DNA from 4 places in the Janthinobacterium sp. CG_23.3 genome. Region 1 is predicted to be linked to each of the others. Evidence: predicted binding sites of a transcription regulator. Region 1 holds the regulator's gene; each other region holds the start of a gene.
The links. The regulator FNR, encoded in region 1, switches genes on or off when oxygen is low (the NO sensors DNR and NnrR bind a similar motif). The targets are predictions, from matches to a motif close to TTGATNNNNATCAA.
Positions count from the first base shown of each region.

Region 1 (4,523 bases):
TTTCGCGCCAGGACGCGCTGGTGGTGGGCGACTACTACAAGAAGGGCAAGGCGATCAACCAGGACTTGCGGCGCGACCGCGCGGCCAGCGCGCTGGGGCTGACGGCGGCGCTGCGCTACGACGCCGCCAACGCCGTGCTGGTGGGCAAGATCGACAGCCACGGCCTGCCCTACAGCGCGCCGCTGCTGCTGCACCTGGCCCATGCGACGCAACCGGAGAAGGACATCAAACTGGCGGTCCAGCCCGACGCGCAAGGCAACTTCAGCGCGCCGCTGGCGCTGTTCGAGCGCAGCCGCTGGCAAGTGCTGGCGGAAAACGCCCGGCGCGACTGGCGCCTGGATGGCAGTTGGACCTGGCCGACGCAGCGCGCCGTGGCGCTGCGCAGCGATTGATGGGATTGCCGCAGGTCGGTTAGCCCAGCTCCGTTACACGGCGTGGGCCAGCCGACCGGCGTCGCCGGCGGCTTAGGCGCAAGCCTCCGGCGTACCGGCGGTAATCGCCTTCAGCATGGCCGGATTAAGGATTTCAATTTCGCGGTTGCTGACGCGCAGCCAGCCTTCCTTCTTAAACTTCGACAACAGCCGGCTGATGCTCTCGATGGTCAGCCCCAGGTAGTTGCCGATTTCCTCGCGCGACATGCGCAGCTGGAACGTGACGCTCGAATAGCCGCGCGCCTCGTAGCGCGAGCCCAGGTTGACGATGAAGGCGGCGAAGCGCTGGGTCGCCTGCATATTACCCAGCAACAGCATGACGCTTTGCTCGCGCGTGATCTCCTGGCTCATCATGCGGTGGAAATGGCGCAGCAGCGTCGGCATCTCGCCGAGCAGCTGTTCAAGGCTGGAAAACGGGATTTCGCACACCTCGCTGTCTTCCAGCGCCACCGCGTTGCAATGGTGGCGGTCGGCGCTGATCGCGTCCATGCCGAGCAGCTCGCCGGCCATCTGGAAGCCGGTGATCTGCTCCTCGCCGCCGGCGTTGATCTGGTAGGTCTTGAAATGGCCGAGGCGGATCGCGTACAGGTTGACGAACGGGTCGCCGATGCGGAACAGCGTGGCGCCGCGCGGCACCTTGCGGCGCCGGCCGATGATCTGGTCGAGCCGGTCCATATCGCCCATGTCCAGGCCCATCGGCAGGCACAACTGGTGCATGCTGCAGGTGGAGCAGCGCGCGCGCAACACCTCCACGGGAACGCGGGGCAGGGTCAGGGCGGGCAGTTCTGTGAGCATAGCGGGATATACCTATTCGGAGGCTGTCATGGAGTTTATCGCATCCCGACGTTACCAAGTGGCAATAGCCCACTAAACGACCCGGGGTTGGTCGATTTAATTATATGGCAACTACGCCGGGGCGGCCGCTCCCGACGCCAGGCGCCCGCCTCAGCCCACCAGATACTCGCGCGCCAGCAGCCGGGCGCAGTGCAGCCGGCTCTTGGCGGCGGCCGCCGTCAGGCCGAGCAGGGCGGCGATTTCGGCGATGCTCAGCTCGGCGAAATCGCGCAACAGGATCATGTGCAGATAATCGGCCGGCAGCGATTCGAGCGCGTTCACCAGGTCCAGCCGCAGGCCGGCCGTGTCCTGCGCGGCCAGCCAGCGTTCGGCGCGCTCGTCGTCGTAGGGAGCGTGGCGCAGCGCCAGACGGGCCAGCTTGCGGCACTCGTGCCGCACCACCTTGAACAACCAGCCGGAGAACGCCGCCAGCAGGCGCACCGAGCCGAGCCGGCGCGACAGCACCAACAAGGCCTCCTGGACGGCGTCGTCGACGTCGCTGAGCAGGCAGGAGCGCCGGGCGTAGCGGCGGATGTCGGGCTGGCACAGCCGCAGCAACTGCGCCAGCGCGGCGGGATCGCCGCCGTGGGCGGCGTCCAGCACCGGTCGGTGTTGCTCAGCGAGCGTCATCGGCGCGGCCGGCGCGGTCCAGGCGGCGCCCGAGCAGCGCGCACATCGGACAGAAACCGAACAGCCCGGAGGCGACGAGGCCGGCGCCGCCGAGCGCGAGGCCGACGCCGGCCGCGCCGCCAAGCGCGAGCACGCCGAAGGCGATCGCCAGCAGGCCGGCGACGGCGCGCAAGAGCCGCTCCCAACCCGGTACATTTTTCATATAGAACATATTTTTCCCTTTCGACGGTGGCGAGGACATCCCTCGGCTACTAAGAGGCGGGCCGCGGCGGTTTCGATTCGCCGAAAGAAAAATATACTGGCGCCGCGCCATTCTACCCGCTGGCGCGGCGCCCGGCATCGCGAGCCGCGGGCCGATCCGCGGCAGCGCCTTCGGCGAGGCGGTCGGCCGGCGGCGGTGGCGCCGGTGATCCTGGCGGCCGCCGCGCGGCAGGGTAGTGCTTGCTAAGTATCCTTATTGATAGCACAATTCCCGGGCGGCCTGAATGCCCGCGCGGGCGTCCATAAAGGAAAGCAATGAAGCCACTCGGGATCAAAGCGAAAGTCGCCCTGGCAACGAGCCTGACGTCGATTCTCATGATCGCGCTGGTCACCGTGGCCCAGATGCAGCGCATGCGCGAGGACTTCACCGGGGTCTTGCTGGCGCAGCAGAACGCGCTGGTGCGCAGTACCGCGACCGAACTCGACGACAAGTTGCAGATCCTCCTCGACGTCGTCGGCGCCAGCGCCAGGCAGCAGCCGCCCGAGCTGATGGATTCGCCGGAGAAGCTCAGGGCCCACTACGCGACGCGGGCGGTGCTGACGCTGTTCGACGACGTGCTGGTGCTCGACGCCCGCGGCCGCCTGATCGCCGACGTGCCGGCGGTGCCGGGACGGGCCGGCACGGACGCCTCCGACCGGGCCTTTTTCAAAACCGTGCTGCGCACGCGCCGGCCGATGATCGCCGAACCGGTGCTCGGCAAGACCAGCAAGCAACCCATCGTGCAATTCGTCGCCCCGGTGCTGGACGCGCGCGGCGAAGTGGTCGGCATGCTGATCGGCGTGCTGCGCCTGTACAAGGACAACGTGCTGGGCCGGCTGCGCAGCGCCAAGGTCGGCAAGAGCGGCTATTACTTCGCCATCACGCGCGGCGCGGTGCCGCTGTACGTGCTACACCCGGACGCCAGCCGGCTGCTGCAGCCGCGCGCGGCCAACGCCAACGCGCTCACCACGCGCGCGCTGAAGGAGGACGGGGCGGACTCGGCGGTCAGCAGCAACAGCCAGGGCGTGGCAATGATCTACAGTTTCAAGACGCTGAAGTCGGCCGACTGGACGCTGGGCGCCGCGTTGCCGCTGCGCGACGCCTTCGAGCCGCTCGACGGCGCCTTGTACCGGCTGGCGGCGTGGAGCGCCTTCGCCTCGCTGCTGGCGGCCGCCGCGCTCGGCTGGCTGACGCTGCGCCTGCTGTCGCCGCTGGTGCGGCTGCGCGACGCCATCCGCGGCCTGCGCGCCGACGCCAGCCAGTTCGTGCCGATCGGCGTGGCCAAGCACGACGAAATCGGCGAGCTGACGATGGCCTTCAACGAGTTGATGAGCGCGCGGCAGGCGGCCGACGCGCGCCTGCAAAGCCTGATCGAATTCGCGCCGAACGCGATGGTCGTCGTCGGCGCCGACGGCCGCGTCGAAACCTTCAACCGCCAGGCCGAGCGCTACTTCGGCTACCGCCGCGACGAGATCGTCGGCCAGGCGGTGGAAACGCTGATGCCGGCGCGCTACCGGGCCCGCCACGCCAACGCCCGCAAGGGCTTCCTCGACACCCGCCTGAGCGCCGAGCCGCGCGTGATGGGGCGCGGCCAGGCGCTGTTCGGCCTGCGCCGGGACGGCAGCGAATTCCCGCTCGAGGTCAGCCTGAGCGCGGTGCAAACCGACCAGGGCACCAAGGTGCTGGCGGTGATCGCCGAAATCGCCGAGCGGCTGCGCCTGCAGGTCGAGGTGCAGGCCCGCGCCGCCGAACTGGTGGACGAGCGCGACCGCGCCGAGGCGGCGAACCGGGCGAAAAGCGATTTCGTCGCCAACATGAGCCATGAAATCCGCACCCCGCTGAACGCCGTGCTGGGCATGGCCTACCTGCTGGGCAACACCGCGCTGACCGCCGAGCAGCGCAAATACCTGACCATGGTGCGGGTTTCGGGGCAGTCGCTGCTGGGGATCCTCAACGATGTGCTCGACTATTCGAAGATCGAAGCGCGGCGCATGGAACTGGCGCCGGTCGAGTTCGACCTCGACGAGGTGATGAACACGCTGGCGACGACGATGACGATGAACGCCGGCGACAAGGAGCTGGAACTGGCGATCGGCGTCGACGCCGACGTGCCGCGGCGCCTGCGCGGCGACGCGCTGCGGCTGCAGCAAATCCTGGTCAACCTGGCCGGCAACGCCATCAAGTTCACGCCGCTGGGCGAGGTGCTGGTCGGGGTCAGCCTGGAGCGGCGCGACGCGGCCGGCGCGCGGCTGCGCTTCGAGGTGCGCGACACCGGCATCGGCATGAGCGCGGCGCAGCAGGCGCAATTGTTCACCGCCTTTTCGCAGGGCGACGAGAGCATCACGCGGCGCTTCGGCGGCACCGGGCTGGGGTTGGCGATCAGCAAG
Region 1 covers NZ_JBJXIB010000018.1:23,584-28,106, reverse strand. Annotated here, with positions in the region: gene ACFDR9_RS07115 (FixH family protein) at 1-392, shown strand, start outside; gene fnr (fumarate/nitrate reduction transcriptional regulator Fnr) at 465-1,226, opposite strand; gene ACFDR9_RS07105 (sigma-70 family RNA polymerase sigma factor) at 1,377-1,895, opposite strand; gene ACFDR9_RS07100 (DUF2892 domain-containing protein) at 1,882-2,106, opposite strand; gene ACFDR9_RS07095 (response regulator) at 2,412-4,523, shown strand, end outside.

Region 2 (4,523 bases), on a different contig from region 1:
GTGGCCGTAGGCGCCCATCACCAGCAGGTCGGCCGCCACGTCGGCCGCGTGCGAGAGCAGGGTGTCGCCGACGGCGCCGGGGCGGCGGCGGCCGCGGCCGCCTTGGCGCGGCGACTGGCGCAGCGCGATGTTACCGATCACGCCGTGGCGGCGCAGGTAGAGCGCGATCTCGGCGCCCGGGTCGGCGCCGTGCTCGGCGGCGTTTTGCTCGGCGTCGAGCACGACAATGTGTACTTCGGCCGCCTGTTTCAGCAGCGGCAGCGCGGCGCTGACGGCGCGGCTGGCCTCCTTGCTGGCGTTCCAGGAAATGAGCGCGCGGCGCGGCGCCGCCGCCGCCGCGCCGGCGTACGGCACGATCAGCACGGGCCGGCCGGAATGGATCACGACATAGGCGGGAAAGTCGCTCATGACGGCGCTCGACGGTTGCGCCGGGTTCAACTGGCCAATGACGACCAGGTCGGCGTAGCGCGCCAGCAGGCTGACGCCGCCGCCGGCCTCGTCGTCGACGACGCTCTGTTCGAACCCGTCCAGGCCCAGCGCCGCCATGCGCTGCTCGAAGCCGGTCAGGGCGTGGCCGGCGCGCTCGCGCAAAAAGCTCAGGTGCAGCGCCAGGTTCGGGTCGTCGTCGATGTTGGTGACGTTCTGGTAAAGGAAGCGCGAGACGCCGGTGAGTGCCACGCCGACCAGGTGGCCGCCCTGGCTGCGCGCGATGGCGGCGGCAAGGTCGATGCGCGCGCCGGCGGAGGCGCCGTCGTCGATATGCACGAGTACGGTTTTATAGGACATGGCGTGGTCCTTACAGTGCGGATCCTTCCATGGTACCGGAAAACGCGCGCGCGCGCCCTGTCGCCGCTCAGCCGGGAGCAAGCTGGGCGTTTGATCCAACGCAATATCGAGTGCAGGCGCACCTCATAGACTAGGTTTTTAATTGTAAAAACAATAATCAGCGACGAGGAGTAGACATGGACGATAAAAAAGTGGCCCTGGTAACGGGCGGTATGGGCGGCCTGGGCACGGCGATTTGCCGCCGCCTGCACAAGGCCGGTTACACGGTGGCGGCGACGTATTCACCCGGCAACGACCAGGCCCAGCACTGGATCGAGGCGGAAAAGGACGAGGGCTTCCGCTTCACCGGCTACAAGGTCGACGTGGCCGACTACGCCGACTGCGAATGGATGATGCAAAAGCTGCTGGCGGAGATGGGGCGCATCGACATATTGGTGAACAACGCCGGCATCACGCGCGACCAGAGCATGCGCAATATGAAACCGGAGGATTGGAGCACGGTGCTGCGCACCAACCTCGACAGCGTGTTCAACATGAGCAAGCAGGCGCTGGAGCCGATGCTGGCGCAAAAATGGGGCCGCATCATCAATATTTCGTCCGTCAACGGCCAGAAGGGCGCCTTCGGCCAGAGCAACTACGCCGCCGCCAAGGCCGGCATGCACGGTTTCACCAAGGCGCTGGCGCTGGAAGTGGCGCGCCACGGCATTACCGTCAACACCGTCTCGCCCGGCTATTTGCGCACGCGCATGGTGACGAAGGTGCCGGGCGAAATCATGGCGACCAAGATCCTGCCGCAAATTCCGGTCGGGCGCCTGGGCGAACCCGACGAGGTGGCCGCGCTGGTGGCCTACCTGACGTCGGAGGAGGCCGGTTTCGTGACGGGCGCCAATATCGCGATCAACGGCGGCCAGCACATGAGCTGAGCGGGCCGGCAAGGGGCAGTGGAGGAGACAACACCGCCGAGGCGGCGCATAGACGCAGGTCCGGCGAGTGGTAGCAAGCGGCGCGTGCCGTGGCGGTAAAGACGGGTAGTCCATGCGCCAGTGGTGAATCAGTAATGAATCACTGGTAAAAAAGCAGTAAAGCGCAGCGGTAAAGCACAGCGGTAAAGCATCGTAGTAAAGAGCGCGTGTAGTGGCGGGGCCCGCAGCGTAAGCGTCGATCAGGCGCCTTATCTGCGGGCCTTTTCCATATTCGTCTGGCAGGCGATGCAAAAGCGCGCCTCCGGGCGGGCGTCGAGGCGCGAGACGCCGATGGCTTCGCCGCAGCTTTCGCAGATGCCGTAGCTGTCGTCTTTAAATTTGGCGAGCGCATGCTTGACGGTGCGCAGTTGCGCGGCGTTGTGCTCGGCCGCTTCGTTGACCAGCTCGTTCAAGGTGCGCAGGCTGGCGTTGTCGGCCGGCGAGGCCTCGATTTCGCTGGAGGCGCCCGCGCGCAGGCCGGCCGCGACGGCGTCGTCGGCAAGCTGGCTGAGCAGCGAAACCTTGCGCCGTTCCAGCAAGCTTTGCAGCCGCGAAATTTGTGCCTGGTCCAGTCCGTTCATTGCCGCTCCGCCCGGGGTGTGCCTACCCAGCCATGGTAGCCCATCGTCCGGCGTCCGGCTTGAGGTACTTGAGGCGTTTCGATTGACTCAGCTCAACGGGGCCGCGCGCGTCTGTGCAGCGGCGTAAATGCAGGGCCAGAAGGTCTGGCCCCGGCTCTTTGCCTTTGGTGTAAATTTCAGCGTTCGCGTCCCTCTGACGCCATCCCCGACGCCGCGCGGCGGCGTCAGCCCGGGCCGGCTTTGTCCTTTTTCAAACCGGCGAAATGCTCGTGCATGTGCCCCAGCGCCTTGGCGACGCGGTCGGGTTTGCCGGCGATGACGGCGCCGGCCAGGGTCAGCAGGTCGCTGCCAATGGCGATCAAGTCTTTCAGGTTGTTGATCCGGGCGATTTTTTGTTTGGCCGTGTCGGTTAGCTCCATCAGGCTGTGCTGCGACGTGTCCAAGCCCTGTAGCGCGTAGCCGCCGGCGTCGATGTAGAGTTCGTTGGCGCGCTGGCGCAGGCTGACCTCGGCGTCGAACATGGTTTGCGCCTCGGCCTGGCTGAGCACCAGCTCCAGGCCGGGCGGGGCGGCGCCCCCCAGCGGGCGCTTGCGGATCGCCCGCATCACGCGCGTGTGCAGCGCGTCGGCCGCGTCAGACAAGCTGTCGGCCAACTGCTCGACCTGGCTGGCGCTGGCCAGCGCCGGGTCTTTCCGGTCTTGGTAATCCATGCGGGTTTCTCCTTGCTGGCTCTTCAGTGCTGGCTGGCGTCGGGCGCGGCGCGGCTGGCGCGCACGTCGGCGCCGGGCGCCGCTGGCGTCGGTTCTGGCGGCTGCCCCAGTTGCGCGGCCAGTGCGCGCTGGCCCTGGATAAGCGCGGCCAGGTTGTGCTCGGCCACGCGGTGGCGCCGCTCGACCAGGCTGTATTCGGCCGCCTTGTTTTGCTGGTGCGCCCTGGCCAGCGTGGCCAGCAGACGGTCGCGCGGCGCGTCGGCGAAGGCGATTTCAATGTCGAACAGGCCGAGCACGATGCGCTTTTCGTTGGCGCCGGTTTTGTCGTAGTAGCGCAGCAGCGCCGCCATTGCGTCGAGCAGACTGCGCAAGGGCGCGTCGCCGTCATTGACCATGGCGCGCACGGCGCGGTCCTGGTAGGGCGCGCTGAGCGTGTTCGCGACCAGCGTGGTCAGGCTGGTGTAGGCGGCGACGTGGCGCTCGTCGATGCCGCTGTCGGGCCAGGACTGGATGGCGGCGCCGGCTTGCGCGGCCGGCGCGGGGTGGCGCTTTTGCTCGGCGCCGGCCAGCGTGCCCAGCGTGTGCAGGTAGCGCACCACCGCTTGCTGGATGCGTACGATGTCGTCGTAGGCGGCGCGGCGGCGGACGTCGAGTTCGCGTTCGCGCGCGTCGGCCTGCCGCGACAGATACGGTTGTTCGCGCTGGTAGGTGTCACGGTAGCGCTCGCTCAATTCGGCGAAGGCGTCCAATTTGGCCGACTCGGCGGCAAATTCGCGCACCTCACGCATGCGCTCCTTGCTGGCGGTGGCGCAGCCGCCCAGGGTAATTGCCAGTCCCAGCGCGATGATACAGTGGCGGAGTTTCATGCGTTCTTTCGGCAACGTTTACCTGTCCTATTGATAGGATATTGTTGCGCCTGGCTGCGGGCGCCGTCTTGAGCGAAAACAAGGCGCCGGCGGGTCGGCCGCGGCCGCGCCGACGGGGGGGAGCTAAACGTCGCTTAGCGCGGCGCGCCAGCCCAGCCCGGCGTCGGTGCCGGCGCGCGGCCGGTATTCGCAGCCAATCCAGCCGGTGTAGCCGATCCCGTCGAGCAGGGCGAACAGGTGGCGGTAGTTGATTTCGCCGCTGCCTGGCTCGTGCCGTCCGGGCGTGTCGGCCAGTTGTATATGCTTGATTGACGCCAGGTTGGCGCGAATCGTGTTGCTCAGCTCGCCCTCCATGCGTTGCATATGATAGATGTCGTATTGCAGGAACAGATTGCCGCGGCCGCAGTCGGCGATGATGGCCAGGGCCTGCGCGCTGCGCGACAGGAAATAGCCGGGCATGTCGTAGGTATTGATCGGTTCGATCAGCACGTCGACGCCGTGCGGCCGGCAGCGGTCGGCGGCGTAGCGCAGGTTGTCGACGAAGGTGGCGCGGGCCAGTTCGGCGTTGGCGTGCGGCGGCGTGATGCCGGCCATGCAGTGGAGTTGCTTGACGCCCAG
Region 2 covers NZ_JBJXIB010000072.1:439-4,961, reverse strand. Annotated here, with positions in the region: gene ACFDR9_RS16880 (universal stress protein) at 1-786, opposite strand, end outside; gene phbB (acetoacetyl-CoA reductase) at 963-1,709, shown strand; gene ACFDR9_RS16870 (TraR/DksA C4-type zinc finger protein) at 1,958-2,329, opposite strand; gene ACFDR9_RS16865 (hypothetical protein) at 2,554-3,039, opposite strand; gene ACFDR9_RS16860 (hypothetical protein) at 3,063-3,905, opposite strand; gene otnI (2-oxo-tetronate isomerase) at 4,029-4,523, opposite strand, start outside.
Region 2: ACFDR9_RS16870 (TraR/DksA C4-type zinc finger protein) is a predicted target of FNR. The motif match lies at 2,412-2,425, and genes of this name have one in related genera.

Region 3 (4,523 bases), on a different contig from region 1:
TGTATAAAATATTTAGCTTTCGCTTGGAAAATATTTTTATGTTTTCCCTGAAATGTTTATATGAATTTAACTGGCAGACAGGACCATTTGGATCAAGATCAACCGTTAAACGAGCGCGCATTTCAGGGAACCGGCTCTTAAATTTCTTCAGTCGCCCGCCTTGTGTTTGACTTGCTTCACAAAGGGCTTCGAGTAAAACTTGTTTACTATCCGGAATTTTTTCCAATTGACGCATTCCTGGAACACACTCCAAATTTTCTTTATATCCAACATTTCCTGCAACACGTTTAATTGCCTGTGAATCCGCTAACAGCCAGGTTTCCAACATTTTTAACGGCACTATTGGAATAATTCGTTCCGCATTGACAATATTTAATGCTGAGTACGAAATTTCCTGTTCTCTGACGAGTATTCCCATAGCATCGGCATCTCGGTGCACAAATATTACATCGGAGTGAGGGAAATATTTCTCTAAAACAATGAGCTTATCTCTAACGGAACGACCAACTGCGGACCTAAACAAGCTTAAATCAGGCGCTTCTCCTCTAACCTCAGAAAATCCTTCTTCTATTAAAAGACTTTCGATGTGAGTTACTAAACGCAGGTCCTAAGAGCCTTCGCCTATAATAAGAAAATTTATTTTCATGTTATACAGATCTTTGTTCAATCATCTAAATCAAGCAATATTTGACTACCCTGTGGCAGAGCAAGATAAGCAATAACAGAACCCTTATCTATACACTCAGTACCGGCTCTAGATCGCCAGCTATCTCTTAAACTTTTGCAACGAATGGTTGAGGCTGGCTTTCCATCCAATCCGCGAACCTTAACAATATCGGCATAAATCAGATCGTCTTGCGTTTCCAAGTTTACCAATACAGGAGAATGAGTTGCAATAAGAATTTGCCGCATCGGATTGTCTTCGCCTGCTGATAAAGTTGTATCAACAGCCAATTCTTTGAGCAAAGATAGCATGGCCCCCATTTTAGCTGGATGAATACCATTTTCAGGCTCTTCAAAGCACAAGAGACCTCTGAAATCTGGATCCTCAGCCATAATGCACAAAGCAAGAAAGCGTAACGTCCCATCTGAAAGTGCGCGGGCTGGTAAAAAAGCACCGGAACGTTCTTTGACTTCTACAGTTAACAACTGCCGAACTTGATCAACATCAACTCGAACATCGGAAGTCGGCACAATTTCTGATAGTCGACTCGCCACCCGTGAGTAGACATTTTCGTCGCGGCGATATAACTTGTGAAGAGCTGCGGCTAATCTACCTCCATCTGAGCCGACGCTACCATCTTCATGCATTCGATTTGATCGGCGCATGGCGCTAGGTTCAAGAGAAAGAAAACGCCACGACTGCATCTCCCGTCGTGCAGCTAAAATGGTTGGCCAAACAGCGCTATTTGTATTGGCGATTACAGTCTTAGGGATATTGCGAGCAGGGATTTTTTGAGGTTGGCCGCTGCTACCGCCATCTTGATGCATGTGAATTTCTATAACACCATCATCTAGCACTTGTGTAGAAATAAAACCTGCACCCTTTCGTTTATTTACCACCGCTTGATCGCGAAACAATGCCGCACTAAGTGGGAAATGCAAATAATTTACCGCATCACCTTTTTTTATATGAGTAAGGGTCTGGCGGACAAGATAAAGTCCCATAGAACCAGAGGCCTCTTCCTCCGGATCACGCTTGAGTTCCACTTCATAACGCAGAAAGGTAGAGGTAGCCTGCGATTTTCGACCAAAATCATCAATAATATCTAATGGCACGATCATCTCAACCGCGAGTTTCATGTGTTCTGCCCTATAACTGCCATTGGCCCAAAAAATATCCAACGGCTCAGAAGATACGGAATCGCGCACGGCTAAAGCGGCCTCTACAATAGATTTATCACTAAGCAGCGACAAAAATTTTATAGCATCAAAAATATTTGACTTCCCCACTCCATTCAGACCTGCAATGCAGTTAAAGGCACCAAATGAAACTGAGAAATTAAGGAGATTCTTAAAGCCATGGGCTTCTAATTTGGTTAGCATGTTTACCTTCTATAGAGCCAATTCGTAAGATTATAGTGTAGTTTCCCAAGTAAAATGTCTTATTCTTTCAAGCGACGCCACTATTTTTCATCTGTAAGTTCTATCATAAATACTTTGATGCACGTCAAAGTATTTATTGTCATCCATGAGAGCTGACCTTGAAGGGATGTAATGATGGTGACACAATCTACTGAGATCAGTTCGACGTTCCACTACAATCTATCGTCACCCTCCCCTCAAATTAACCCAAGTCAAGGATTTTAAAAACAAGCCGCGCTTCCGTTGACGACACTACATCTAGTGGCTATTCTCCACCTCAACACCACATCTTGTGTTCATACGGAGCCACAATGTCAGCCACAGCAGCAATTTCCACCCTCAGCAGCATCATCAAGCGCGACGGCAGCTTGCAGCCTTTCGACGCCGGCAAAATCGAGTCGGCGCTGCTGCGCGCCGGCCTGGCCAGCGGCGAGTACGACATCCACGAAGCGGTTTGCCTGGGCGCCAGCGTGCTGCTGCAGCAGGTCGCCGGCCACGGCCGCGACACCGCGCAGATCGAGCAGATCCAGGACGCGGTCGAGGCCGTGCTGTACGACGCCGGCTACCGCCAGACGCTGCGCGCCTTCATCCTCTACCGCGAGCAGCACCACGCGCTGCGGCGCGAGCGCCAGAGCCAGATCGACGTCGAATCGTCGATGAACGAATACCTGAACCAGCTCGACTGGCGCGTCAACGCCAACGCCAACCAGGGTTATTCGCTGGGCGGCCTGATCCTCAACGTCTCGGGCAAGGTCATCGCCAATTACTGGCTGAACCACGTCTATCCGCCGGAAGTCGGCGCCGCCCACCGCAACGCCGACCTGCACATCCACGACCTCGACATGCTGTCGGGCTATTGCGCCGGCTGGTCGCTGCGCACCTTGCTGCACGAGGGTTTGAACGGCGTGCCCGGTAAGATCGAATCGAGCCCGCCGAAGCACATGTCGAGCGCCATCGGGCAGATCGTCAATTTCCTCGGCACGCTGCAAAACGAGTGGGCCGGCGCGCAGGCCTTCAGTTCCTTCGACACCTACATGGCGCCTTATATCCGCAAGGACAATCTGTGCTACGCCGACGTCAAGCAGTACATCCAGGAACTGATCTACAACCTCAACGTGCCGTCGCGCTGGGGCACGCAGACGCCGTTCACCAACCTGACCTTCGACTGGGTCTGCCCGGAGGATTTGCGCGAGCAGGTGCCGCTGATCGGCGGCGTCGAGATGCCGTTCACCTACGGCGACCTGCGCCCCGAGATGGACATGATCAACCGCGCCTATATCGAGATCATGATGGCCGGCGACGCCAAGGGCCGCGTGTTCACCTTCCCCATTCCGACCTACAACATCACCGAGGATTTCGACTGGCACAGCGCCAACGCCGACCTGCTGTTCGAGATGACGGCGCGCTACGGCCTGCCCTACTTCCAAAACTTCATCAACTCGGAGTTGAAGCCGAACATGATCCGCTCGATGTGCTGCCGCCTGCAACTGGACCTGCGCGAATTGCTCAAGCGCGGCAACGGCCTGTTCGGCTCGGCCGAGCAAACCGGCTCGCTCGGCGTGGTGACGATCAACTGCGCCCGCCTGGGCCACCTGTGCCAGGGCGACGAGGCGGCGCTGCTGGCACGCCTGGACGTGCTGCTGGACCTAGGCAAGACCAGCCTGGAGATCAAGCGCAAGGTGATCCAGCGCCACATGGACGACGGCCTGTTCCCCTACACCAAGCGCTACCTCGGCACGCTGCGCAACCATTTTTCGACCTTGGGCGTGAACGGCGTCAACGAGATGGTGCGCAACTTCACCGACGACGCGCACGACATCACCAGCGAGTTCGGCCACGCGCTGGCGATCCGCCTGCTCGACCATGTGCGCGCGCGCATGCTGGCGTTCCAGGATGAAACCGGCCACATGTACAACCTGGAGGCGACGCCGGCCGAGGGCACCACCTACCGTTTCGCCAAGGAGGACCGCAAGCGCTACCCGGGCATCCTGCAGGCGGGGACCAAAGACATGCCGTACTACACCAACTCGTCGCAGTTGCCGGTCGGCTTCACCGACGACCCGTTCGAGGCGCTGGAGCGCCAAGACGATTTGCAGCGCAAGTACACCGGCGGCACCGTGCTGCATTTATACATGACGGAGCCGCTGTCGAGCGCCGACGCCTGCCGCACGCTGGTCAAGCGCGCGCTGAGCCGCTTCCGCCTGCCCTACATCACGGTGACGCCGACGTTTTCGATTTGCCCGCGCCACGGCTACCTGGGCGGCAAGCACGAGTTTTGTCCGAAATGCGATGAGAAAATCATCGCCCGCAAGCGGCGCGAAGGCGCGTCGCCAACCTTAACCACCAAGAAGGAAACAGCATGAACAACCCGAGCCATCCCGTTTTTATCGCGCCGCAAAGCACCACCCTGGCCGATTCCGAGCGCCAGCCGTGCGAAA
Region 3 covers NZ_JBJXIB010000020.1:262-4,784, forward strand. Annotated here, with positions in the region: gene ACFDR9_RS07475 (hypothetical protein) at 1-418, opposite strand, end outside; gene ACFDR9_RS07480 (AAA family ATPase) at 664-2,046, opposite strand; gene ACFDR9_RS07485 (ribonucleoside triphosphate reductase) at 2,397-4,448, shown strand; gene nrdD (anaerobic ribonucleoside-triphosphate reductase) at 4,445-4,523, shown strand, end outside.
Region 3: ACFDR9_RS07485 (ribonucleoside triphosphate reductase) is a predicted target of FNR. The motif match lies at 2,161-2,174, and genes of this name have one in related genera.

Region 4 (4,523 bases), on a different contig from region 1:
AGCTTAGCCTGAGCCACATTCCGCGCATCCGGCTCGACGCGATCGAACTCAACAAAGGCGACCAGTTCGGCGGCGTGGTGTTGTTCGTCAACCCGCGCTTCGTCGGCGACGCCGCGAAAACCCGTTTCCTGTGGTCGAAACCGCTGTTCGTCGATTGCAACCTGGTCATTTCAAGGGTCGACGAACCCGTCGAATACGTCGGCCTGTCGACCTTATGGGGGCTGCGTTTTGGCGGCGTGCGCGGTTATCGCTACGTCCACATCGACGACATGGTACGTCTGGGCAAGCTGGCGCGCGAGGACAGCCAGGACGAGTTGAGCGGCCTGCGCAAGGTGGCGCTGGGCCGGGTCGACCTCACCGTCGTGCCCTATTCCATCTTCAGCCAGTTCGGCGCCGACAAAACCCTGGCCAAGCAACTGTACGTCGCCGCCAAGCCGCTGCAGTGCTTCGCCCGGCACATTCTGGTGGGCAAGGGCAATCCGGCCATGCTGAAGGCGCTCAACGAGGCCATCGACACGCTCGCCACCGACAAGGGTTGGCTGGCGGCGATGGCGTACTTCCACCTGGACGTTAAAGTCCTGTCGGGCTGGAGCGCCGACGATCCGTCCGACAAGCCGTAGCGCCGCCAGGAACGGATATGCGCGTAGCCCGGCGCCTGGCGCTTGATCAGCGTGGCCAGGCCGGCGCCGGCCAACAAGCCTTAGATCGGCGCCGAATCTGCAACAAACCCGGCATATCGAGACCTAACCCTATTTTGTAGGATTAGTGCGTCGCTCGCAGGCGCAGCGCGCGCCAGAGTATCCAGGCGAGGTGCAGCGTCGAGGCGAGCATCGCCACGGCGGCCGCGCGCGCCAGCGGTGTCGGCCACAGCGCGGCGCCCGCCAGCAGCGCCAGCGCCGCCAGGTGGCCGCGGAATTGGCCGCGCGCCGCTTCTTCCGTGATGATGTGGCGGATGCCCGGCACTGGTTTGTCGTCCGCGTTTTCCTGCCAGTGCTGCCACAGCAGGAAGGGGACGATTTTGTAGAGCATGCCGAGCACCGCCGAGTAGGCGAAGCCGAGCAGGAACAGCAGGCCGGGCAACAGTGCGCTGGCGCCGGCCGGTGGCGGCGCCAAGCACAGCGCCGCGCAGGCCAGCAGGCTGGCCATGGCCAGGCGCCAGAACAGGGTGGTGGCGTCGGCCGGGCGCTTGCGCCGTCTGAGCAGGTCGAGCGTGGCCACGGCGAAGACGCCGAAGGCGCCCAGCAGCAGCGCGTGCAGCGGCGCCGCGCTCCAGTGCCCGGCCAGTTGCGCGGCGCTGGCGGCCAGCGTCAGCCCCAGCACCGCGCGGTTCAAGGCGCGCGTCAGGCCGGCCGGGTACAGCGGCGTGACCTGGAACATCGGAATTACTTGGTGGGCGATGGCGATCACCAGCACGCCGATCCAGCCCGCCAGGCCCCACAGGGCGTGCAGGTCGGCCAGGCGCGCCAGCGGCAGCGGCAGCGCCCAGGCCAGGGCGGCGGCCATGCCGGCGCCCAGCGCCGCGGTAACGCCGAGGGCGCCGAGGGCGATGCGCACGCCGTCCAGCATGGGCTGCGCCGCGCCGGCGCGGGCGGCGGCGGCGGGGTCCGCGCGTGCGCGCCACAGGCCAAGGGCGCAGGCGCCCAGCAGCCAGGCCAGCGCCAGCGCCAGCGGCGCCAGCGCGAGTTGGAATAGCAGCGGGCGCGGCCAGCAAAAAGCGCCGGCCAGCAGCAGCGTGCCGGCACTTAACAGGGCGTGGATGGCGGGCGCGGCCAGGCCGACGCGCGGAATGTCGACGCCGGCCACCACCGGCAGCAGTTGCAGCAGCGCGCCACTCATGACCATGGTCAGCACGCCCAGCGTGAACAGGTGGGTCGCCGCCAGCGCCGCCGGCGACCAGCGCGAGGCCAGCAGCGGCGGCCCCTGCCACAGCAGCAGGGCGCCGGCCAGCAGCGCGAACAGCGGCGCGCTGGCGAAAAAGCGCATCGACAGCCACAGCGGCGCGCTGCGTTCGAGCGCGAGGCGGCGTTGCATCAGGCGGCGCGCCAGATCAGCAGGTCGTAGCGCAGGTCGGGCCGGCGCGTGATGCAGTGGCGGTAGCCGCGCCGGTCCAGGATGCGGTACAGCGGCAGCGGCTCGCGTTCGATCAGCACGGCCAGGCGCCGCCGCGGCGCCATCGCGCCCAGCGCCTCGAGCACGCGCTGCATCGGTTCGGGCGGCGCCAGCGCGCAGACGTCGAGGGAAATGTCCCGCATGGCTGTCCCGTTCTGTGCAAAGCGCCATTGTGCATCCCGGACAAGGTTTTAATCCTTGACCCAGGTTAAGGACTTTTATATTTGCCGGGCCTATAGTTCGCCGCAGCGCAATACCGCAGCGCGCGCTTCACGTCGCCGGATTGATGGACGGCGGCGGCGCGCGGCGTTCACGAACAGGAAAAGGCTTATGATTGACGATCCCACCCCCGCAGCGGCGCGCGCGCCGCTGGAACTGGTTTGCCCGGCCGGCAGCCTGCCGGCCCTGAAGGCGGCCGTCGACAACGGCGCCGACTGCGTCTACCTCGGCTTCCGCGACGCCACCAACGCGCGCAACTTCGCCGGCCTCAATTTCGACGACAAGGCCATCGACGAGGGCGTCGGCTACGCCCACCAGCGCGGATGCAAGGTGCTGCTGGCGCTGAACACCTATCCGCAGCCGTCCAACTGGACGCTGTGGCGCGGCGCCATCGACCGCGCCGCCGACGCCGGCATCGACGCGGTGATCCTGGCCGACCCGGGCTTGATGGCCTACGCGCTGCGCCACCACCCGCAATTGCGGCTGCACCTGTCGGTGCAGGGTTCGGCCACCAATTACGAGGCCATCAATTTCTACCACGAGCATTTCGGCATCGCCCGCGCGGTGCTGCCGCGGGTGCTGTCGCTGACCCAGGTCGAGCAGGTCGCCAAGAACACCCCGGTGGACATCGAGGTGTTCGGCTTCGGCAGCCTGTGCGTGATGGTCGAGGGCCGCTGCGCGCTGTCCTCGTACGCCACCGGCGAGGCGCCCAACACGCACGGGGTCTGCTCGCCGGCCAGGTCGGTGCGCTGGGTGCCGACGCCGAAGGGCCTGGAGTCGCGCCTGAACGGCGTGCTGATCGACCGCTACGCCGACGCCGAGAACGCCAGTTATCCGACGCTGTGCAAGGGGCGTTTCGACGTCGCCGGCGAAAATTATTACGCCCTGGAAGAGCCCACCAGCCTGAACACGCTGGAGCTGCTTCCCGCGCTGGTCGGCATGGGCGTGCGCGCCGTCAAGATCGAGGGGCGCCAGCGCAGCCCGGCCTATGTGGCGCAGGTGACGCGGGTGTGGCGCGAGGCGCTCGACTGCTACGCCGGCAACGCCCAGCGCTATTCGGTCAAGCCGGCCTGGATGGCTGCGCTCGACAAGGTGGCGGAGGGGCAGCAGCACACGCTGGGCGCCTACCACCGCTCGTGGAAATAATCTAAACAATGGAAAAAGCATGTTGAAACTGGCATTGGGACCGATCCTGTACTACTGGCCGCGCGCCGCCGTGTTCGAGTTTTACCACATGGTCGCCGACAGCGCGGTCGATATCGTCTACCTCGGCGAGACGGTGTGTTCGCGCCGGCGCGAGCTGCGCCAAGCCGACTGGCTCGACGTGGCCGAGTTGCTGGCCGGCGCCGGCAAGGAGGTGGTGCTGTCGACGCAGGCGCTGATCGAGTCCGGCAGCGAACTGACGGCGATGCGCAAGATCGCCGAGAACGGCCGCTTCGCCGTCGAGGCGAACGACATGGGCGCGGTGCAGCGCCTGAAGGGCGGCGCGCCCTTCGTCGCCGGGCCGCACCTGAACCTGTACAACGGCCCGACGCTGGCGCTGCTGGCCGGGTTGGGCGCGAAGCGCTGGGTGATGCCGCTGGAAATGGGCCGCGAGGGCCTGGCGCAGATGCTGGCCGCGCGCCCGGCCGGCATGCAGACCGAGGTGTTCGCCTACGGGCGCATGCCGCTGGCGTTTTCGGCGCGCTGCTTCACCGCGCGCAACCGCAACCTGGCGAAGGACGATTGCCGCTTCAGCTGCCTGGAGCACCCGGACGGCCTGCTGCTGCAGACGCGCGAACACGCGCCGTTCCTGGTCTTGAACGGCACCCAAACGCAGTCGGCGCTGGTGTATAACCTGGTGGCGGAACTGGACGCGATGGGCCGCATGGGCGTCGACGTCGCCCGCATCAGCCCGCAGGCCAGCGACACCGGGCGCGTCATCGACGCCTTCGACCGGGTCCGCCGCGGCGCGACCGCGGGCGCCGCGGCCGGCGCGCAGATCGCCGCGTGGCAGCCGTCGGCCGCCTGCGACGGCTACTGGTACGGCAAGCCCGGCCAGGAGCTGCGCCGCCACGACCAGCACTAACACCGCGGCACCCGCCAAGGAGCAACCAATGCAAGGAAAACCCTACACCCTACCCGAGCCGGCGGCCAAGCTGCTGGCGCTGCTGCCGGCCTATCCCGGCTCCTGGCTGTTCGTCCAGGCGCTCAAC
Region 4 covers NZ_JBJXIB010000016.1:40,792-45,314, reverse strand. Annotated here, with positions in the region: gene ACFDR9_RS06620 (ABC transporter substrate-binding protein) at 1-620, shown strand, start outside; gene ACFDR9_RS06615 (permease) at 763-2,031, opposite strand; gene ACFDR9_RS06610 (DUF2249 domain-containing protein) at 2,031-2,252, opposite strand; gene ACFDR9_RS06605 (peptidase U32 family protein) at 2,440-3,474, shown strand; gene ACFDR9_RS06600 (U32 family peptidase) at 3,497-4,396, shown strand; gene ACFDR9_RS06595 (SCP2 domain-containing protein) at 4,425-4,523, shown strand, end outside.
Region 4: ACFDR9_RS06610 (DUF2249 domain-containing protein) is a predicted target of FNR. The motif match lies at 2,308-2,321, and genes of this name have one in related genera.